Thiocapsa bogorovii: one gene and its partner. The protein of the gene in region 1 interacts with the protein of each later gene in a pairwise test. Links are inferred from orthologs where the notes say so. Each region holds a gene or a part of one and is shown in the gene's direction. Other genes may lie near its edges.

Region 1 (9,502 bases):
CTTAGCCGGAGATTCGACGATGACGAGATTCATGATGGATGCGAGCGAACGGAAGCGAACGAATCGGGGCCTCTAGGGTAAACCCGGTTCGCCTCGGCGCGTCAAGGGGAGTCGAAGCGATGATCGCCGGCGAAAGAGTCCGACCGAGAGAATTGCGCGTCAACTCAGCCCTGTCGACGGAGGAGCCGTGAGGTGGACAAGCGTTGTAGGATAGACAAGCGCAGCGCAGTCCACCAGTGCCGACACAGAGGGTGGACTTCGCTCTCGCTCGTCCACCCTACAGGCTCAAATTATCGTCTTATCACACGTTGAACCGCGTCGACGCCAACGCCCGCTGGAGCGTGAGACGCCGCGCCGATTCGACGACGGACCAGGTCATCCCGGACGCGGTTCAATGGAGGTAAACCGGCTCGTCGTTGTAGACGAGATCCTCCATCTGGGAGAAGGCATCCTCGCGACCGGGACGATTCATCAAGACCAATAAGACGACCCATTTGACCTCGTCGAGGCCCACCGTTGCTTGATCGATCGCGACCAAGCGGTCGATGACCAGCTCGCGGCTGACGGGGTCCAGAATCCCGTTCTGCTCCAGAAACAGCAGCAGACCGCGCGCCTCCACGTCCAGCTTGCTCGACTCTGCCGCGTTGTAGATGCGGATGGAGCCGAGGGTGTGGTCGTGATACTGCGGGACATCGACGCCGGCCGCCAGCTCGTCGAGCCACAGCAGTGCCTTTTCGATCTCCGTCGGGGTGAAGCCGGCCTGAGCGAGCTCATCCTCCAGAGCACCTTGGTCGGCCGGGGGCTGACCCTCGCCGTCCATGTAGTTCTCGTAGAGATAGATCAGCACATCGACCATGTTTTCGTACATCAGCCAACCTCGTGGGCGGCGTCAGCCCGAAGGCTGACGGGAGCGAACTGCACCGGTAGTCCATTCAGGCGTTCCCTTGTGGACAACCCGGACGTTTCCGCTCAAGAACCGAGCCGGCAAAAGCGGCCTCCAGGGGCCGATGATACATGACCCTCCAGCTCCAGGACCAACAACATGGACGAGACCTCCCGAGCCGAGCGGCCGCTGCTGGCGATGAGCTCGTCGGGCGACACCGGATCGAACCCCATCGCATCGAGCAAGGCGCGGTAGTCGGCGCCGAGTGCCGCGCTCCCGCCTCGCCCTGCCGCGGCGCAGGCCTCGTCGTTCGCCGCGGACGTCTCGCCGGAGCAGGCCGAGAGCAGATTGCGCAGCATCGGGGCCAGCTCGAGGAGGATCTCGGCGGGATCTTCGACCAGCTTGGCACCGTCTCGAATCAGGGCGTGGCTGCCGCGCGACAGCGGATTGCGGATGGAGCCCGGCACCGCGAACACGTCGCGGCCTTGCTCGAGCGCGAAGCGAGCGGTGATCAGGGAGCCGCTTTTGAGCGCCGCCTCGGTGACCAGGACGCCGACGGAAAGCCCGCTGATGATCCGGTTGCGCCGCGGAAAGTTCCGTGCCGAAGGTCCCTGACCGGGCGGAAACTCGGTGACCAGCGCACCGCGCTCGGCGACACGCCGCGCCAGCTCCCGATGGGTCGCGGGGTAGACCAGGTCCGGCCCCGTGCCGAGAACGGCGATGGTCCGCCCCGCCTCGAGCGCGCCCGCGTGCGCAGCGCCGTCGACACCGAGCGCCAAGCCGCTGGTGATCAGCAGGCCGTCGGCGGCGAGCCGCCGGGCGAAATCGCGCGTGATCTCGAGACCCGACGGGGTTGGATTGCGGCTGCCGACCACCGCGAGCTGCGGTTCGGCGAGCAGCTCGGGGTCGCCGCGGACGTAGAGCAGCAGCGGGGCATCCGGGATTTCGGCGAGCAACGGGGGGTAGCGGGCATCGGCACGCGTCAGCACGCAGGCATCGGGCTGGTCGGCCCAGGCGAGGATACGCTCGAGCGCCGCGCCGTCGGGCTGTTTGAGCGCGGCGATCGCCTCGGACGAGATCCCGGCTGCGGCGAGATCGTGTCGCGAGGCCTCCGCGACCGCCCTCGGCGAACCGTAGCGCTCGAGCAATCGGGCCGCGGTGCGTGATCCGATGCCCGGAGCGGAGATAAGGACGATCCAGTCCCTGATGGAGTCCGTGGTGAGGCTCAAGTGGGGAGGCTCAAGAGGCGTCCAAGCCCGTCATCGTGCCGGCGGGGAGACCAGGTCGCCGACAGCCATGGCTCTGTCGGCATTGAGCACGAGCGCGAAGCTCACGCGATCGAAGCTTCGGAAGACCATCATCAATCCGGCGCGCTGCATCGGGCGAATATAGGTCGCGCGATCGCGACCGATGTCTGCGTGCAATGGGATCGGCGCACTCGAGCCCGTCGGACTCTCGCTCCAGCCCTTCACCGAATAGTCGTTGCCGAGCCAGAAGGCGCCGGTCGTGGGTCCGTCGCTCCTCCAATTCCAGTTGACGCCGCCGTCGCGGACCTTGTCGCGTACCTCCTCCCCGCCGCGGAAGACTTCCAGGACGTGTCCGGGCTGAAGCCGGTCGAGCGACCCTCGGTTGAGGGTCACGATGTCGTACTGACCGATCTGAGAGACGCCGTTCATCACCGAGAGGATCCGACCGCGTAACCCGGCCGGGGCAGGACGCGGGAAGAAGTTCTCGAGAGGCGCTTCGAGCGAGGCAGGGATGACGCGATCGCCGATCGAGACCTCGCGCTCGGATCGCGTGACCCGCAGGATCGCGGGATCCCCGACGCGCTCGAGTGCGGCGTTGGCGACGAAGGTGGCCTCGTAGCCGAGGATGCGGTTGGTATCCGGGTCGCGCAGCGCATCCCCGGGGCGCAGGATTTGGAACGCGCTGACCGCAGTCGTATCGATGCGCCGCACGAAGACGTCGTCCGGCGGTGCGGCGACGGTGCGATCGTCTGCGAAACCCACGACATAGGGCGCGCGCTTGATCGCGTCAGACTCGGCGACCCAGGGCTGAGTCAGGAAGGGCTCGATCGAGGCGACGGGAATCATGGGCACCGGCGCCTCGAGCGCGCTGACCCGCACCCGTGGACTCAGACGCACGACACGCATCTCGCCGCTCGCCCGGGCGGCGGTGTCGCGCACGACCCGCGGCCGACCGTCGACATGCACGAGACGCAGCCGTTCTCCGGGGTAGATGAGATCGGGATCGCCGGGATCGTCGTTGGCCTGCCAGATCTCGGGCCAGAGCCAGGGATCGCGCAGATAACGCCCTGCGATCGACCAGAGCGTGTCGCCGGGACGCACCTCGTAGACCTCGGGTGCGTCCTCGGCAAGCTCGAGCGCACGCACCGACGAAGCCCAGGCCATGGCGACCAGACCGATCAAGGCGCAAAGAACAACCTCTGCGAAGCTGAAGCGACGGCTCAAAACACGCATCGGACCTCCCGGATGCTCGAAACGGATTCACCCGGCCCCATTTCGGGGTGTAGTATTGGCGCGATATTAGCGCATGCGACCCGACCCCTTCTACTCGGCTCCCGACCCGACATCGTGCCCGCGGGTCGCTCGCGGGACAGGATCCCCGAGAGATGCGATCACGCAAGAGACGAGATCGCCCGAGAGACGAGACCCCCGAGAACCGATCTTTCAGACGACATCCCGATGGCAAAGCTCGATATCCTGACCTTCCCGGATCCCAGACTCCGCCGCAAGGCAATTCCGGTCGCGCGCGTCGATGCCGACATCGTGCGGCTGGTCGACGACATGCTCGAGACGATGTATGCCGCACCCGGCATCGGCTTGGCCGCGATCCAGGTCAACGTGCCGCGCCGGGTCGTGGTGATCGATGTCTCGGAGAACCACGACGCGCCACTGTGCCTCATCAACCCCGAGATCCTCTCGCGCGAAGGCGAGGAGGAGATGGACGAGGGCTGTCTCTCCGTCCCCGGCTTCTTCGAGACGGTGAAGCGCGCGGAGCGCGTGCGCGTCCAGGCGCTGGATCGCGAAGGCCAACCCTTTACGCTCGATGCCGACGGCCTGCTCGCGGTGTGCATCCAGCACGAGATCGATCATCTCGACGGCAAGCTCTTTGTCGATCACATCTCGATGCTCAAACGCCAGCGCATCCGCCGCAAGCTCGAAAAGGAGCAGCGCCATTCCGCGAGCGAGCCCGAGCAACGTCGGGGTGTATTGTGACGCCGATCGGATCGGCCGGGTGGACACGCGCAGCGCGGTCCACGGACGCCGGCGCAGGGCTCGGTGGACTTCGCTCTCGCTCGTCCACCCTACCGGGCGGTGTTTGGACTAGAACCGCGGGTCCGAACGGCGATCCGGCGCGATGAGAACCCTGAGGATCATCTTCGCCGGAACGCCCGACTTCGCCGTTCCCAGCCTTGCCGCACTCCTGGATGCACCGGCCGAACGACCGGGGATGCCGCCGCTGCAGGTCGTCGCGGTCTACACCCAGCCTGACCGACCGGCCGGGCGCGGCCGCCAGCTCCAGGCAAGCCCGGTGAAAGCCCTTGCCCTGACGCGCGGCCTGCCGGTCATCCAGCCCGAGAGCCTCAAGAAGGATCCGGACGCCGTCGCGCGGCTGGCCGCCCTCGAGGCCGACCTGATGGTGGTCGTGGCCTACGGACTGCTTCTTCCGGTCTCCGTGCTGGACGCCCCCCGTCTGGGCTGCGTGAACGTTCATGCCTCGCTGCTGCCGCGATGGCGCGGTGCGGCGCCGATCCAGCGCGCGTTGCTCGCCGGCGACACCGAGACCGGCGTCTGCATCATGCGGATGGAGGCCGGGCTGGATACCGGCCCCGTCTATCATCGCGTCGCGACACCCATCGGACCACTCGACACCGGCGCCGATCTGCACGACCGACTCGCCGTGCTGGGCGCCGGTGCGCTGATCGATGCCTTGCCCGGCATCGCCGACGGATCGCTGATTCCCGAGCCGCAAGCCGAGGATCAGGTGACCTATGCACACAAACTCACGAAGGACGAGGCCATCATCGACTGGGACCAGCCTGCCGAGAACATCGGTCGTATGATCCGCGCCTATAACCCCTGGCCGGTCGCCCAAACGCGCCTCGACACCGAGACCCTGCGGGTCTGGGAGGCCGAGATCGACGCCGAGCGGACGACGCACGCCGCGCCCGGGAGCGTGATCGGCGCGGGCAAATCGGGTATAGAGGTCGCCGCCGGCCAAGGGATCGTGCGCATCGTCCGTCTCCAGCCGCCCGGCAAACGGGCGATGGCGGCCGCGGATTTTCTCAACGCCCGATCGATGGACGGCGCTCGGCTTGGCTGAGCGCCGGCCGCAGGCCCCCGGCCCGGCAAGACATCCCGTCGGCGCCGAATCCCGCGCGGCTGCCGCACTGGCACTCTTCGGCGTGCGCGGCCGCGGCCAGTCGCTCACGCGCGTGCTCGAGCACAGGCGCTTGGCGTCACAGGCGCCCGCCGAACGCGCACTCACACAAGAGATGGTCTACGGCTCGCTGCGCACCCTGCCGCGCCTGGAGGCACTGGTCGCGCGCTTGCTCAATCACCCCGTCAAACCCGCGGACAAGGATCTCGAATCACTGATCCTGATCGGCCTGTATCAGCTCATCGCGATGGACACGCCCGACCACGCGGCGGTCGCCGCAACGGTCGAGGCCAGTCGCCTCATCGGCAAGCCCGACAAGGCAGCCTTGGTGAACGCACTGCTGCGTCGGTTTCTGCGCGAGCGCGAAACACTGATGGCCGAGGTCGATCGAGAACCTGCCGTGCGCTGGCTCTTTCCCGAATGGCTGCTCGACCGCCTGCGCGAGAACTGGCCGGAGGATTGGGAGCAGATCGTGCGGACCAGCAACGCCCGCGCGCCCATGAGCCTGCGCGTGAACCGCACCCGGATCGATCGGCGCGCCTATCTCGGCACGCTGGCCGCCGCCGGCATCACCGCACGGCCCATACCCGACTGCGACATGGGCCTGACGCTCGATCAGCCGCGCCCGACCCATGAACTGCCCGGCTTCGAGGCCGGGCTGGTCTCGGTGCAGGACGGGGGCGCTCAGCTGGCGGCCGATCTACTGGATGCGCGCCCCGGCCAGCGTGTCCTAGACGCCTGCGCCGCGCCCGGCGGAAAGACCGCCGGCATCCTGGAACGCGCCGAGAACCGGCTCGATCTGCTGGCCATCGACAATGCGCCGGCGCGGCTCAAATCGATCCGCGACACACTCGCGCGACTGGGCCTGAGCGCCGAGGTCGCACTCGGGGACGCGGCCGAGCCAAGAGGCAGCTGGACCGCCAAGCCCTTCGATCGCATCCTGCTCGACGTGCCCTGCTCGGCCACCGGCGTGATCCGTCGCCATCCCGATATCAAATGGCTGCGACGCGACGCCGACATCCCGGCACTGTGCGCCTTGCAGGATCGGATCCTCGACGCTGCCTGGCCATTGCTCGCACCGCGCGGGCGGCTGCTGTATGCAACCTGCTCCTTGATCGCGGACGAGAACCAGCACCGCATCGGCGCCTTTCTGGAACGTCATCCGGATGCGCGAGAGTGTCCGATCGCGACGACCCTGGGCCGCGCGCTCTCTCACGGCATCCAACTGCTTCCTCGGGAAGGGGCGAACGACGGCTTTTATTTCGCGCTGATCGAACGTCCCGCGTCATGACTCGGCGGCCCGCACACCCTCCACGGCGGTTTCTGCTGGCGGCACTGATGCTCGCACCCGTGCTCTTGCTGGTCAGCGTCGCAGCGGGCGCAGCCAAGGACGGGCTGCGGGTCGAGCAGGTCGAGACGCGACTCGTCGACGACACCTACTTCATGAATGCCATGCTGGACTACCGGTTCAGCCCCGAGGCGCTCGAGGCGCTCGAGAACGGCGTGCCGCTGACCATCCTGGTGCAGATTCAGGTCCGTCGTGTCGGGGCCTGGCTTTGGGAGGACAGCCGCGTGGATATGCAGCTGCGCTACGCCATTCGCTACAAGCCGCTCTCGGAGCGCTACGAGGTCTACCGGCTTCCCGGCAACGAGGGCCGCAGCTTCGTCAGCCGCGATGCCGCCATTCGCGCGCTCGGCGAGATCACCGATCTATCCTTGATCGGCGCATCGAGTCTCGACGCCGACACGGACTACGAGGTCCACATCCGGACCTCGCTCGACATCGAAGAGCTGCCGCTTCCGCTGCGTCCGATGGCCTACCTGAAACCGTCCTGGAAACTCTCCAGCGGGTGGAGCAAGTGGCCTTTAACGCCTTAAACCGCGCCCGGCGCGGTATGCGATGTTTTTGGATGGGATCGGCCCCGGCCGATTTGACAAGCGCTGGAGCCGGCGCGGTTTAAACTATTAAAAAATATATTATTTTAAACCGCGTCCCCGCCAAGGGCTGTGCATGAATCAAACGTCGAACTCGCTCGAAAATTCAGCATCTCGCTCTGTACGCGGTTTAGCACGCCTGCGCGGACTCGGCGCCTTGCCGGTCGCGGCATTGATCCTGGCGCTCTTCGTCGTCCTGGTTCTGATGCGCGATGCGGTCGAGAACTCCGAGACCCTGAGCCGTGCCTTCGTGCCCCTGCTCTCGGTGGTGTTGGCCGGTCTGGGCGCGCTCGCCATTCTCGTCATCGTCAACATCGTCAAGCTGGTCCGCCGTTATCGGCAGCAAGCGGCCGGATCGCGCCTGACCGGGCGGATCCTGGTGCTCTTCGTGCTTGTCTCCCTGCTGCCGGTCGGCGTGGTCTACTACTTCTCGCTCGGATTCCTGCTGCGCGGGATCGACAGCTGGTTCGACGTGGAGATCGGCCAAGCCATGCAGGACGCGCTGGTCTTGAATCAGGCCTCGCTCGATCTCAATCAGCGGGTCCTGGCCCGGTACACCGAGCAGCTCATCGCCGGGATCGAGGATCGCTCCTCGACCGCGATCGCACTGAGTCTGGACAATCTGCGGCGTCAGGCCGGCGCCATCGAGCTGACCGTCTACACCGCCGGCGGCCAAGTGCTCGGCAACGCCAACGAGGATCCGACCCAGTTGGTTCCGAATCAGGCGGAGCGCGAGATCCAGCAGAGCGTGCGCGCCGGCAACAACTATGTCGGCCTGGAAAGTGATCTCGGCGGCGAGTTGATCGTGCGGGTGTTGGTGCAGGATCCGCGTGGGCGAGACATGAAGATGCAGGCGATCTTCCCGACCTCGGCACGCATCACCGAGCTCTCGGAGCGGTTGGAAAACGCCTACAATCGCTACACCGAGCTGGCGTATCTGCGCCAGTCGTTGAAGCTGAGCTTCTCTTTGACCCTGTCGTTGGTGCTCCTGTTCGGCGTCATGGCGGCGGTGATCGCCGCCTTTCATATCGCACGACGCCTCGTCGCACCGGTTGCGGATATCGCGCGCGGCACCCGCGCGATCGCCGAGGGCGACTACGAGCAACAGCTCCCGCTGCCCAAACACGACGACGAGCTCGCCTTTCTGGTCGCCTCGTTCAACGCAATGACGCGGCGCATCGCCCGGGCACGGGATGCCGCAAACCGCAGCCAGCAAGCCGTCGAGACCCAGCGCAACTATCTCGAAACGGTCCTGGGGCGTCTGTCTTCCGGCGTCATCGCCTTCGATGCCGACCAACGTTTAAGGACCGCCAACCCGGCGGCGCGTCAGATCCTCTCCCTTGCCTTTGCCGAAGACGAGCCGCCGGAGCTCGCGCGCGTGGAGCGCGAGCTGCCCTGGCTCACACCCTGGACCGAGACGGTGCGCAGCCATATCCTCGCGGGCGAGGACTGGCGTGCCGAGATCGAGCTCGATCGCGGCGAGAACCGTCAGACCCTGATGTGCCGGGGCAGCCCGTTACCGCTTCCGGACAGCGAGCAGCGGGGTCACGTCGTGGTCTTCGACGACATCAGCTCGTTGATCACCGCGCAGCGCAATGCGGCCTGGGGCGAGGTGGCCCGACGCCTGGCCCACGAGATCAAGAACCCATTGACGCCGATTCAGCTCTCCGCGGAGCGTCTGCGGCATAAGCTGCTCGCCAAGGCCGACGAGGCGGACGCGAAGATCATCGATCGCTCGACCCGGACCATCGTTCAACAGGTCGAGGCCATGAAGGCGATGGTCAACGATTTCTCCGACTACGCCCGCACGCCGCACATCCACGCCGAGCCCTTGGAGCTCGACCGACTCGCCCAAGAGGTGCTGGACCTGTATCGCAGCGCCGGCACGAGCGCCCTCGAGGTGGATCTCGGTGCGCCGGGGGTGCAGGTGCGCGGCGATCCGTTACGCTTGCGTCAAGTGGTTCATAATCTGATCAAGAACGCGCAGGAGGCGATGGACGGGCGTCCCGACGCGCGCATCGCGGTGTCGACGCGCGTCGCACGCGAGAATGGCTTATCGCTCGTCGAGCTCGAGGTCGCCGACAACGGGCCGGGATTCGAGGAGCATCTCTTCGAGCGTCTGTTCGAGCCCTATGTGACCACGAAGGCCAAAGGAACCGGTCTGGGTTTGGCCATCGTGAAGAAGATCGTCGAGGAACACCGCGGTATCATCAAGGTCGAGAATACCGGTCAAGGCGCGATGATTCGGATCCGCCTGCCGATCCGGCAGGGGACCAGGTC
Region 2 (9,321 bases), 230 kb from region 1 along the record:
TACGCTTGTGTTTTCGGCGCCCTTGCGCCTCTGGAGACTGATTGCATGGCAACGATCAACCAACTCGTGCGCAAGCCCCGCAAGCGTGTCGTGGCAAAGAGCACCGTTCCTGCCCTCGAGGCATGCCCCCAGCGTCGCGGTGTCTGTACGCGGGTCTACACCACGACCCCGAAAAAGCCGAACTCCGCGCTGCGTAAGGTTGCTCGCGTTCGGTTGACCAACGGCTACGAGGTCGCCTCCTACATTGGTGGCGAGGGTCACAACCTCCAAGAGCACTCGGTCGTGCTGATTCGCGGCGGACGTGTTAAGGACCTTCCCGGTGTGCGCTATCACACGGTGCGCGGCACGCTGGACACCTCGGGTGTCGAGAAGCGGCGTCAGGGCCGTTCCAAGTACGGCGCCAAGCGCCCCAAGAAGTGACCCGGTCGCCGGACCGGTCAGCCCAATTGAGTGAAATCGGAGTCTAAACCACAATGCCGAGAAGACGCGTTGCCGCCCGTCGCCAGATCCTTCCCGATCCGAAGCACGGAAGCGAGCTCCTGACCAAGTTCATCAACATGATGATGGAAGACGGCAAGAAGTCCGTCGCCGAGCGCATTATTTATACGGCGCTCGATCAGGTGACCGAGAAGAAGGGCGGGCGCCCGGTCGAGCTGCTCGAGCAGGCGATGGACAACGTGCGCCCGGCGGTCGAGGTCAAATCCCGGCGGGTTGGCGGCGCGACCTATCAGGTCCCGGTTGAAGTGCGCTCGACGCGGCGCAACTCGCTGGCGATGCGGTGGATTATCGACGCGGCGCGCAAGCGTTCCGAGAAGTCGATGGCGTTGCGTTTGGCCGGCGAGCTGATGGACGCAGCGGATTCTCGCGGTTCCGCCGTCAAGAAGAAAGAAGATACGCATCGGATGGCCGAAGCAAACAAGGCCTTCTCGCATTACCGCTGGTAACAGCGCGGACCGAGTTTCATTCAATCAGGGCGGATACAGTCGTGGCACGTAGCACCCCAATCGAGCGGTATCGCAATCTCGGCATCATGGCGCACATCGATGCCGGGAAGACAACGACCACCGAGCGCGTTCTCTTTTATACGGGTGTCTCGCACAAGTTGGGCGAAGTGCACGACGGCGCCGCGACCATGGACTGGATGGAGCAGGAGCAAGAGCGCGGGATCACCATTACCTCCGCTGCGACGACCTGCTTCTGGAAGGGAATGAGCCGGGAGCGTCCCGAGCATCGAATCAACATTATCGATACGCCCGGGCACGTCGATTTCACCATCGAAGTCGAGCGCTCCCTGCGTGTCCTTGACGGTGCCTGTGCGGTCTTTTGTGCCGTCGGTGGCGTCGAGCCGCAGTCGGAAACCGTCTGGCGTCAAGCCGACAAGTACGGCGTGCCGCGAATCGCGTTCGTGAACAAAATGGACCGCATGGGCGCGAACTTCTTTCGCGTCGTGCAGCAGGTCAAGGACCGGCTCGGCGGCAACGCTGTGCCGATTCAGGTGCCGATCGGTGCGGAAGAAGACTTCAAGGGCGTGGTCGATCTCGTCCAAATGAAGGCTGTCTATTGGGACGAGGCGTCCCGCGGCATGGAATATGAGCTTCGCGAAATCCCCGAAGATCTGCAGGATCTGTGCGAGGAGTGGCGCGAGCACATGGTCGAGGCCGCCGCCGAGGCCAACGAAGAGTTGATGGAGAAGTATCTCGAAGGCCAGGCGTTGACCGAGGCCGAGATCATGGCCGGTCTGCGTGCCCGCACGCTGAAGAGCGAAATCGTTCCCATGATGTGCGGCTCCGCCTTCAAGAACAAGGGCGTGCAGGCGATGCTGGATGCAGTCATCGACTATATGCCGTCACCGGTCGATGTGCCTGCCATCAAGGGCATCCTGGACGACAAGGACGAGACCGAAGGCGAGCGTCCCGCATCCGACGATGCGCCGTTCGCTGCGTTGGCATTCAAGATCGCGACGGATCCCTTTGTCGGTACGCTGACCTTCTTCCGTGCCTATTCGGGTGTGCTCAAGTCCGGGGACACTATCTATAACCCGGTCAAGCACAAAAAGGAGCGCATCGGCCGTATCCTGCAGATGCATGCGAATGAGCGGCAAGAGATCAAAGAGGTCCACGCCGGGGACATCGCTGCAGCAGTCGGCCTGAAAGATGTCACCACTGGCGACACCCTGTGCGATCTTAATAAGGTGATTACGCTCGAGCGTATGGAGTTCCCGGAGCCGGTCATCTCGGTTGCGGTGGAGCCCAAGACGAAGAGCGACCAGGAGAAGATGGGCGTCGCGCTCTCGAAGCTGGCACAGGAGGACCCGTCCTTCCGCGTGCACACCGACGAGGAGTCCGGCCAGACCATTATCTCCGGGATGGGCGAGCTGCATCTGGAGATCATCGTCGATCGGATGCGTCGCGAGTTCAAGGTCGAGGCCAACGTCGGTGCGCCGCAGGTCAGTTACCGCGAGACGATCCGAAAGACCGTCGAGCAAGAGACCAAGTTCGCACGCCAATCCGGCGGTCGCGGTCAGTACGGTCACGTCTACCTCCGTATCGAGCCGCAAGAGGCGGGTGTCGGGTACGAGTTCGTCAATGCAATCGTCGGCGGCACGGTTCCGAAAGAATACATTCCGGCGGTCGACAAAGGCATTCAGGAGGCGATGAAGAACGGCATTCTGGCCGGCTTTCCGATGGTGGACATCAAGGTCACGCTCTATGACGGCTCTTACCATGAGGTCGACTCGAGCGAAATGGCCTTCAAGATTGCCGGCTCGATGGGGATCAAGGAAGGGGCGGCCAAAGCCAAGCCTGTCCTGCTCGAGCCCATTATGAAGGTCGAGGTCGTGACGCCCGAAGAGAACATGGGCGACGTCATGGGCGATCTGAATAGTCGTCGCGGCATGATCCAGGGGATGGACGATGCGCCATCCGGCAAGATCATTCGTGCAGAGGTCCCCTTGTCCGAGATGTTCGGCTATGCAACGGACCTCCGGTCGGCCACCCAAGGGCGGGCGACCTACAGCATGGAGTTCTGTAAGTACAACGAAGTGCCCGCCAGCATTGCCGAAGCGGTCTCCAAGAAACAGTAACGAGCGACAGGGGTAGAGTGGGATGTCCAAAGCAAAATTCGAGCGCAGCAAGCCACACGTGAACGTCGGCACGATCGGCCATGTCGACCACGGCAAGACGACCTTGACGGCGGCGATCACGACGCACCAGTCGAAGCAATTCGGCGGTGAGGCGCGCGCCTACGACCAGATCGACAATGCCCCGGAAGAGCGCGAGCGCGGGATCACGATCGCCACGGCGCACGTGGAGTACGAGACCAAGAACCGTCACTACGCCCATGTGGACTGCCCCGGCCACGCCGACTACGTGAAGAACATGATCACGGGTGCGGCGCAGATGGACGGAGCGATTCTGGTGGTGAGTGCCGCGGACGGCCCGATGCCGCAGACGCGCGAGCACATCCTGCTGTCGCGTCAGGTCGGCGTGCCTTACATCGTGGTGTATCTGAACAAGGCCGACATGGTCGACGACGCCGAGCTGTTGGAGCTGGTGGAGATGGAAGTGCGCGAGCTGCTCTCGAGCTACGACTTCCCCGGCGACGACACCCCGATCGTGACCGGCTCGGCGAAGCTTGCCCTGGAGGGCGACACCTCCGAGATCGGCACCCCCTCGATCGACCGTCTGATGGAAGCGCTCGACAGCTACATCCCGCAGCCCGAGCGTGCGGTGGACGGTGCCTTCCTGATGCCGATCGAGGACGTCTTCTCGATCTCCGGTCGCGGCACCGTGGTGACCGGACGTATCGAGCGCGGCGTCGTGAAGGTGGGCGAAGAGGTCGAGATCGTCGGCATCAAGGACACCGTGAAGACCACCTGCACGGGTGTGGAGATGTTCCGCAAGCTGCTTGATCAGGGTCAGGCCGGGGACAACGTCGGCGTGCTGCTGCGCGGCACCAAGCGTGAAGACGTCGAGCGTGGTCAGGTCCTGGCCAAGCCCAAGTCGATCAACCCGCACACCCACTTCGAAGCCGAGGTGTACGTGCTGAGCAAGGAAGAGGGCGGTCGACATACCCCGTTCTTCAACGGTTATCGTCCGCAGTTTTACTTCCGCACCACCGACGTGACCGGCGCCTGCGAGCTGCCCGAGGGCATCGAGATGGTGATGCCCGGGGATAACGTGAAGATGACGATCAAGCTGATTGCGCCGATCGCCATGGAAGAAGGGTTGCGCTTTGCGGTACGCGAAGGCGGCCGCACCGTCGGTGCCGGCGTCGTTGCGAAGATCATCGAGTAAAGGCATGAATAACCAGAGAATTCGTATTCGCCTGAAGGCGTTTGACCATCGCCTGATCGACCAATCGGCTCGGGAAATCGTCGATACCGCCAAGCGCACGGGCGCACAGGTTCGGGGTCCGGTGCCGCTTCCCTCGAAGAAGGAGCGATTCACCATTCTGGTCTCGCCGCACGTCAACAAGGACGCGCGCGACCAGTACGAGTTGCGTACGCACAAGCGACTGATGGATATCGTCGACCCGACCGACAAGACGGTCGACGCATTGATGAAATTGGATCTGGCCGCGGGCGTCGACGTCCAGATTAAGTTGAGCTGAGGACGAACCCATGGCGATCGGATTGATTGGGCGTAAGGCCGGCATGACCCGGCTGTTCAGCGAAGACGGAGACAGTATCCCTGTCACCGTCATCGAGGTGCAGCCGAACCGGGTCAGCCAGGTCAAGTCTGCCGAGACTGACGGTTACAGCGCGATTCAGGTCGCCTTCGGGAATCGGAGGGCCTCACGCGTGACCAAACCGATGGCCGGCCACTATGCCAAGGCGGGTGTCGAAGCCGGCGAATGCCTGCGCGAGTTCCGCCTGGATAGCGGCGAAGGTACCGATCTCGCCGTGGGCTCGGAAATTTCGGTCGACATCTTCGCGCCGGGGCAAAAGGTCGATGTGCGGGGCGTGACCAAGGGCCGCGGCTTTGCCGGTGCCATCAAGCGGCATCACTTCGCCGGGCAAGATGCGACACACGGCAACTCTCTGTCGCATCGTGCTCCAGGTTCGATCGGACAGAACCAGTCGCCGGGTCGGGTTTTCAAGGGAAAGAAGATGGCTGGCCATCTGGGTGCCGCCAATCGCTGCACGCAGAACCTCGAGGTCGTGCGTGTCGACGCCGATCGGCAGCTTCTGCTGGTGCGCGGCGGCGTTCCCGGTCCGACCGGTGGCCGTTTGGTCGTGTTGCCGTCCGTGAAGCACAAGAACAAGGGTTAAGCACTGATGGAGCTCACGATTCGAAACGATGCCGGCGGTTCCAGCCTGCAGGTTGCGGACACCGTCTTCGGCGTCGACTACAAGCCCGGTCTGATTCATCAGGTCGTCAACGCCTATATGGCCGGTGCACGCGCCGGGACTCGGGCTCAGAAGACACGCGCCGAGGTCTCGGGTGGCGGGGCCAAGCCGTGGCGCCAGAAAGGCACCGGTCGGGCACGGGCAGGTAGCTCGCGCAGTCCGATCTGGCGCTCGGGCGGCGTCACCTTTGCAGCGAAGCCACAGGACTACAGCCAGAAGGTCAACCGCAAGATGTATCGCGGTGCCGTGCGTTCGATTCTATCGGAGCTGGTTCGTCAAGGGCGGTTGGTCGTCGTCGAGGATATGCGCCTGGATGCCCCGAAGACCAAGGATCTGCTGGCGCTGCTGAAGCGCCATGAGCTGACGGACGTGCTCATCCTGACAGACGGGCTCGACGACAACCTTTATCTGGCGTCGCGCAATATTCCGAAGGTCGATGTGATGGCGGTTCAGGACGTCGACCCGGTCAGTATGGTCGCGTTCGACACCGTGCTCGCCACCGAGGCGGCCGTGAAGCATTTGGAGGAGCGGTTGGCATGAACAACGAGCGTCTCATGAACGTCCTGTTGGCGCCGCTCGTCTCCGAGAAGACGACCCGAGCCGGCGATCTTGCCGGTCAATACGGTTTCCGCGTTGCGACCGATGCAACCAAGCGCGAGATCGCGCGTGCCGTCGAGCTCTTGTTCAACGTGAAGGTCGACGGGGTACAGGTCCTCAACGTCAAAGGAAAAAACAAGCGGCACGGCCAACGCCTCGGCAGGCGCAACGACTGGCGCAAGGCCTATGTGCGTCTCGAAGCCGGCCATGATATCGACTTCGGCGGCGGCGCCTGAGCGGGCCGGCCCACAGCAGCGGATAGACCAAGATGGCAATCGTAAAGACCAAACCGACTTCGGCCGGGCGGCGTTTCGTCGTCAAGGTGCAGTCCCCCGAGCTGCATAAGGGTGCGCCCTACGCGCCGCTCTTGGAGAAAAAGGCCAAGCATGGCGGGCGCAATAACCTCGGGCGCATCACCGTGCGTCACCAGGGCGGCGGACACAAGCAGCACTATCGCCTTGTCGATTTCAAGCGCAACAAAGAAGGTGTTCCGGCGGTCGTCGAGCGGCTCGAATATGATCCGAACCGGACGGCTCATTTGGCCCTCTTGAAGTATGCCGATGGCGAACGCGCGTACATCATCGCGCCAAAGGGTCTTGCAGTCGGCGGTCGTGTCGAGGCCGGCGAGGCTGCGCCGATCAGTGCCGGAAACTGCATGCCGCTGCGCAATATTCCGGTGGGTACTCAGGTGCATTGCATCGAGATGCGTCCCGGAAAGGGCGCACAGATTGCGCGGGCCGCGGGCAGCTCGGCCCAATTGGTTGCGCGTGACGGAAAGAGCGCGACGTTGCGGTTGCGGTCCGGCGAGATGCGCAAGATTCACGTCGACTGTCGCGCCGTGATCGGCGAGGTCGGCAACAGCGAGAACAGTCTGCGCAAGCTCGGGAAAGCCGGTGCATCGCGCTGGCGGGGTGTACGGCCGACCGTCCGCGGTGTGGTCATGAACCCGGTTGATCATCCGCACGGCGGCGGCGAAGGCCGCACCTCGGGCGGGCGCCACCCGGTGACACCTTGGGGCGTGCCGACCAAGGGTCACAAGACGCGTAAGAACAAGCGGACCGACGCGATGATCGTCCGACGTCGCGGACGCAAGTAAACAAGGCGAGGTTGAGCAAGTGCCACGTTCGATTCGAAAAGGACCCTTTGTCGACCACCATCTGATCAAGAAGGTCGAAGAGGCGGTCGCGCAAAACAGTAAGCGCCCCATCAAGACTTGGTCACGCCGTTCCATGGTGCTGCCCGAGATGGTTGGGTTGACCATTGCGGTCCACAACGGGCGTCTGCACGTGCCGGTGCTCGTCAACGAAAACATGATCGGCCACAAGCTCGGTGAGTTTGCATTGACCCGGACCTACCGGGGACATGCCGCCGACCGCAAGGCGAAGAAGCGCTAGCCGGAGATGGGGATGCGAGCCGAAGCAACACTGAAATATGCACGGGTCTCGGCCCAAAAGGCCCGGCTGATCGCCGACATGATCCGCGGGCGCGACGTCGAAGAGGCCCTGAACACCTTGACCTTCAGTACTCAAAAGAGTGCGGAGATCATCAAGAAGGTTTTGGAGTCGGCGGTTGCCAATGCCGAACACAACGAAGGCGCCGACATCGACGAGCTGAAGGTCGCGTCGATCCAGGTGGACGAGGGGCCGACCATGAAGCGGATTCGCCCCCGTGCCAAGGGTCGTGCGAATCGAATCATGAAACGCACCAGCCACATTCGGCTGACCGTAGCGGAAGGCTAAGGGGACCAGTATGGGACAGAAAGTTCATCCGACCGGCATCCGCCTTGGCATCGTCAAGGACTGGACCTCGAAGTGGTACGCAACGTCCAAGGACTACGCGAATTTCCTGAATACCGACATCGAGGTGCGCTCCTTCCTGCGCAAGGAATTGGCCAAGGCATCGGTGAGTCGGATCCAGATCGACCGCCCGGCGAAGAACGCGCATATCACCATCCACACGGCGCGTCCCGGTGTGGTGATCGGCAAGAAGGGCGAAGATATCGACAAGCTGCGCGCCCGCGTCTCTAAGATGATGGGGATCCCGGTCCACATCAGCATCGAGGAGATCCGCAAGCCCGAGCTGGATGCGCAGCTGGTTGCCGAAGGCATCGCTCAGCAGCTCGAGCGCCGCATCATGTTCCGCCGCGCCATGAAGCGTGCGATTCAGAACACCATGCGCCTCGGGGCCGAGGGTGTCCGCGTCAACGTCGCCGGTCGCTTGAATGGAGCCGAGATTGCACGCACGGAGTGGGCGCGCGAAGGTCGCGTCCCGCTGCATACGCTGCGCGCCGACATCGACTACGGTTTCGCCGAGGCCCGCACCACCTACGGCGTGATCGGTGTGAAGGTTTGGATCTTCAAAGGCGAGGTATTCGGTGACCAGATCCCCGAGGAACCGGCGCCGAAGGCGTCCGCAAGAAGGGGATAGGTCATGCTGCAACCAAAACGTACGAAATTCCGCAAACAGCACAAAGGCCGCAATCGTGGTCTTGCGCAAAGCGGCAACAAGGTGAGCTTCGGCGACTTCGGCTTGAAGGCGGTGGGTCGCGGCCGATTGACGGCGCGCCAGATCGAGGCCGCGCGGCGCGCGATCACGAGAAAGGTCAAGCGCGGCGGAAAGCTCTGGATCCGAGTCTTCCCCGACAAGCCCGTTTCGAAAAAACCACTCGAAGTCCGTATGGGTAAGGGTAAGGGTAACGTCGAGTACTGGGTGGCTCTGATTCAGCCGGGTCGAGTTCTCTACGAGATCGAGGGCGTGACCGAAGAGCTGGCTCGCGAGGCGTTCGAGTTGGCCGCGGCCAAGCTCCCCGTGCAGACCACCTTTGAGAGACGGATGATCCTGTGATGAAGGCGAACGAGCTAAGAACACGTAGCCCCGAAGAGCTTGAAAAAGAGCTAATGAACCTGTTGCGCGAGCAATTCAACCTGCGGATGCAAAGGGGTACCGGACAGTTGTCGAAGCCCTCGCAAATGAAGGCCGTGCGTCGGGAGATCGCCCGCGTGAAGACGATTATGGGTGAGCAGAAGACGAGGGCGGCGTCATGAGCGAAGAGACGATCAGCAACCCGAGCAGTAATCGGACCCTCGACGGCCGCGTCACCAGCAGTGCGATGGACAAGACCATCACGGTGCTCATCGAGCGGAAGGTCAAGCATCCTCTGTACGGGAAGTTCATGCGTCGGTCGACCAAGATCCACGCCCATGATGAGGAGAACGCATGCTCCGCGGGTGATTTGGTTCGTGTGGAGCAATGTCGCCCGTTGTCCAAGACCAAGACATGGCGCTTGATCGAGATCATCGAAAAGGCCCGTTGAGACCCGTCGCAGTCGTCTCGCTTCAGACATGACAGCGGGAGACGCCGAAAGCAGGTTATCC

Evidence for each region.
Region 2: the proteins of def (region 1) and rplD interact in binary tests that used the Escherichia coli proteins (3 or more experiments, as listed by UniProt). The link is inferred for Thiocapsa bogorovii from one-to-one orthologs.

What each region holds. Positions count from the first base shown.
Region 1 is NZ_CP089309.1:4,377,563-4,387,064, reverse strand. What follows is about bases 2,424-5,355. They hold def (peptide deformylase), read left to right. Parts: upstream 2,424-3,588; coding sequence 3,589-4,122; downstream 4,123-5,355. Other genes in these bases: rsmB (16S rRNA (cytosine(967)-C(5))-methyltransferase RsmB), read left to right, coding at 5,223-5,355; fmt (methionyl-tRNA formyltransferase), read left to right, coding at 4,265-5,230; LT988_RS19410 (LysM peptidoglycan-binding domain-containing protein), read right to left, coding at 2,424-3,363. Also shown: topA (type I DNA topoisomerase), read right to left, coding at 1-33; LT988_RS19420 (DUF494 family protein), read right to left, coding at 392-868; DNA-processing protein DprA, read right to left, coding at 970-2,112; more of LT988_RS19410, read right to left, coding at 2,143-2,423; more of rsmB, read left to right, coding at 5,356-6,578; LT988_RS19390 (DUF4390 domain-containing protein), read left to right, coding at 6,626-7,165; LT988_RS19385 (sensor histidine kinase), read left to right, coding at 7,299-9,502. UniProt on the Escherichia coli protein: Removes the formyl group from the N-terminal Met of newly synthesized proteins. Requires at least a dipeptide for an efficient rate of reaction. N-terminal L-methionine is a prerequisite for activity but the enzyme has broad specificity at other positions.
Region 2 is NZ_CP089309.1:4,604,236-4,613,556, forward strand. Bases 4,334-7,084 are described here. They hold rplD (50S ribosomal protein L4), read left to right. Parts: upstream 4,334-5,278; coding sequence 5,279-5,890; downstream 5,891-7,084. Other genes in these bases: rpsJ (30S ribosomal protein S10), read left to right, coding at 4,334-4,611; rplC (50S ribosomal protein L3), read left to right, coding at 4,622-5,272; rplW (50S ribosomal protein L23), read left to right, coding at 5,887-6,183; rplB (50S ribosomal protein L2), read left to right, coding at 6,216-7,043; rpsS (30S ribosomal protein S19), read left to right, coding at 7,063-7,084. Outside these bases: rpsL (30S ribosomal protein S12), read left to right, coding at 46-420; rpsG (30S ribosomal protein S7), read left to right, coding at 474-944; fusA (elongation factor G), read left to right, coding at 986-3,082; tuf (elongation factor Tu), read left to right, coding at 3,105-4,295; more of rpsJ, read left to right, coding at 4,300-4,333; more of rpsS, read left to right, coding at 7,085-7,341; rplV (50S ribosomal protein L22), read left to right, coding at 7,354-7,686; rpsC (30S ribosomal protein S3), read left to right, coding at 7,697-8,374; rplP (50S ribosomal protein L16), read left to right, coding at 8,378-8,791; rpmC (50S ribosomal protein L29), read left to right, coding at 8,791-8,991; rpsQ (30S ribosomal protein S17), read left to right, coding at 8,988-9,260.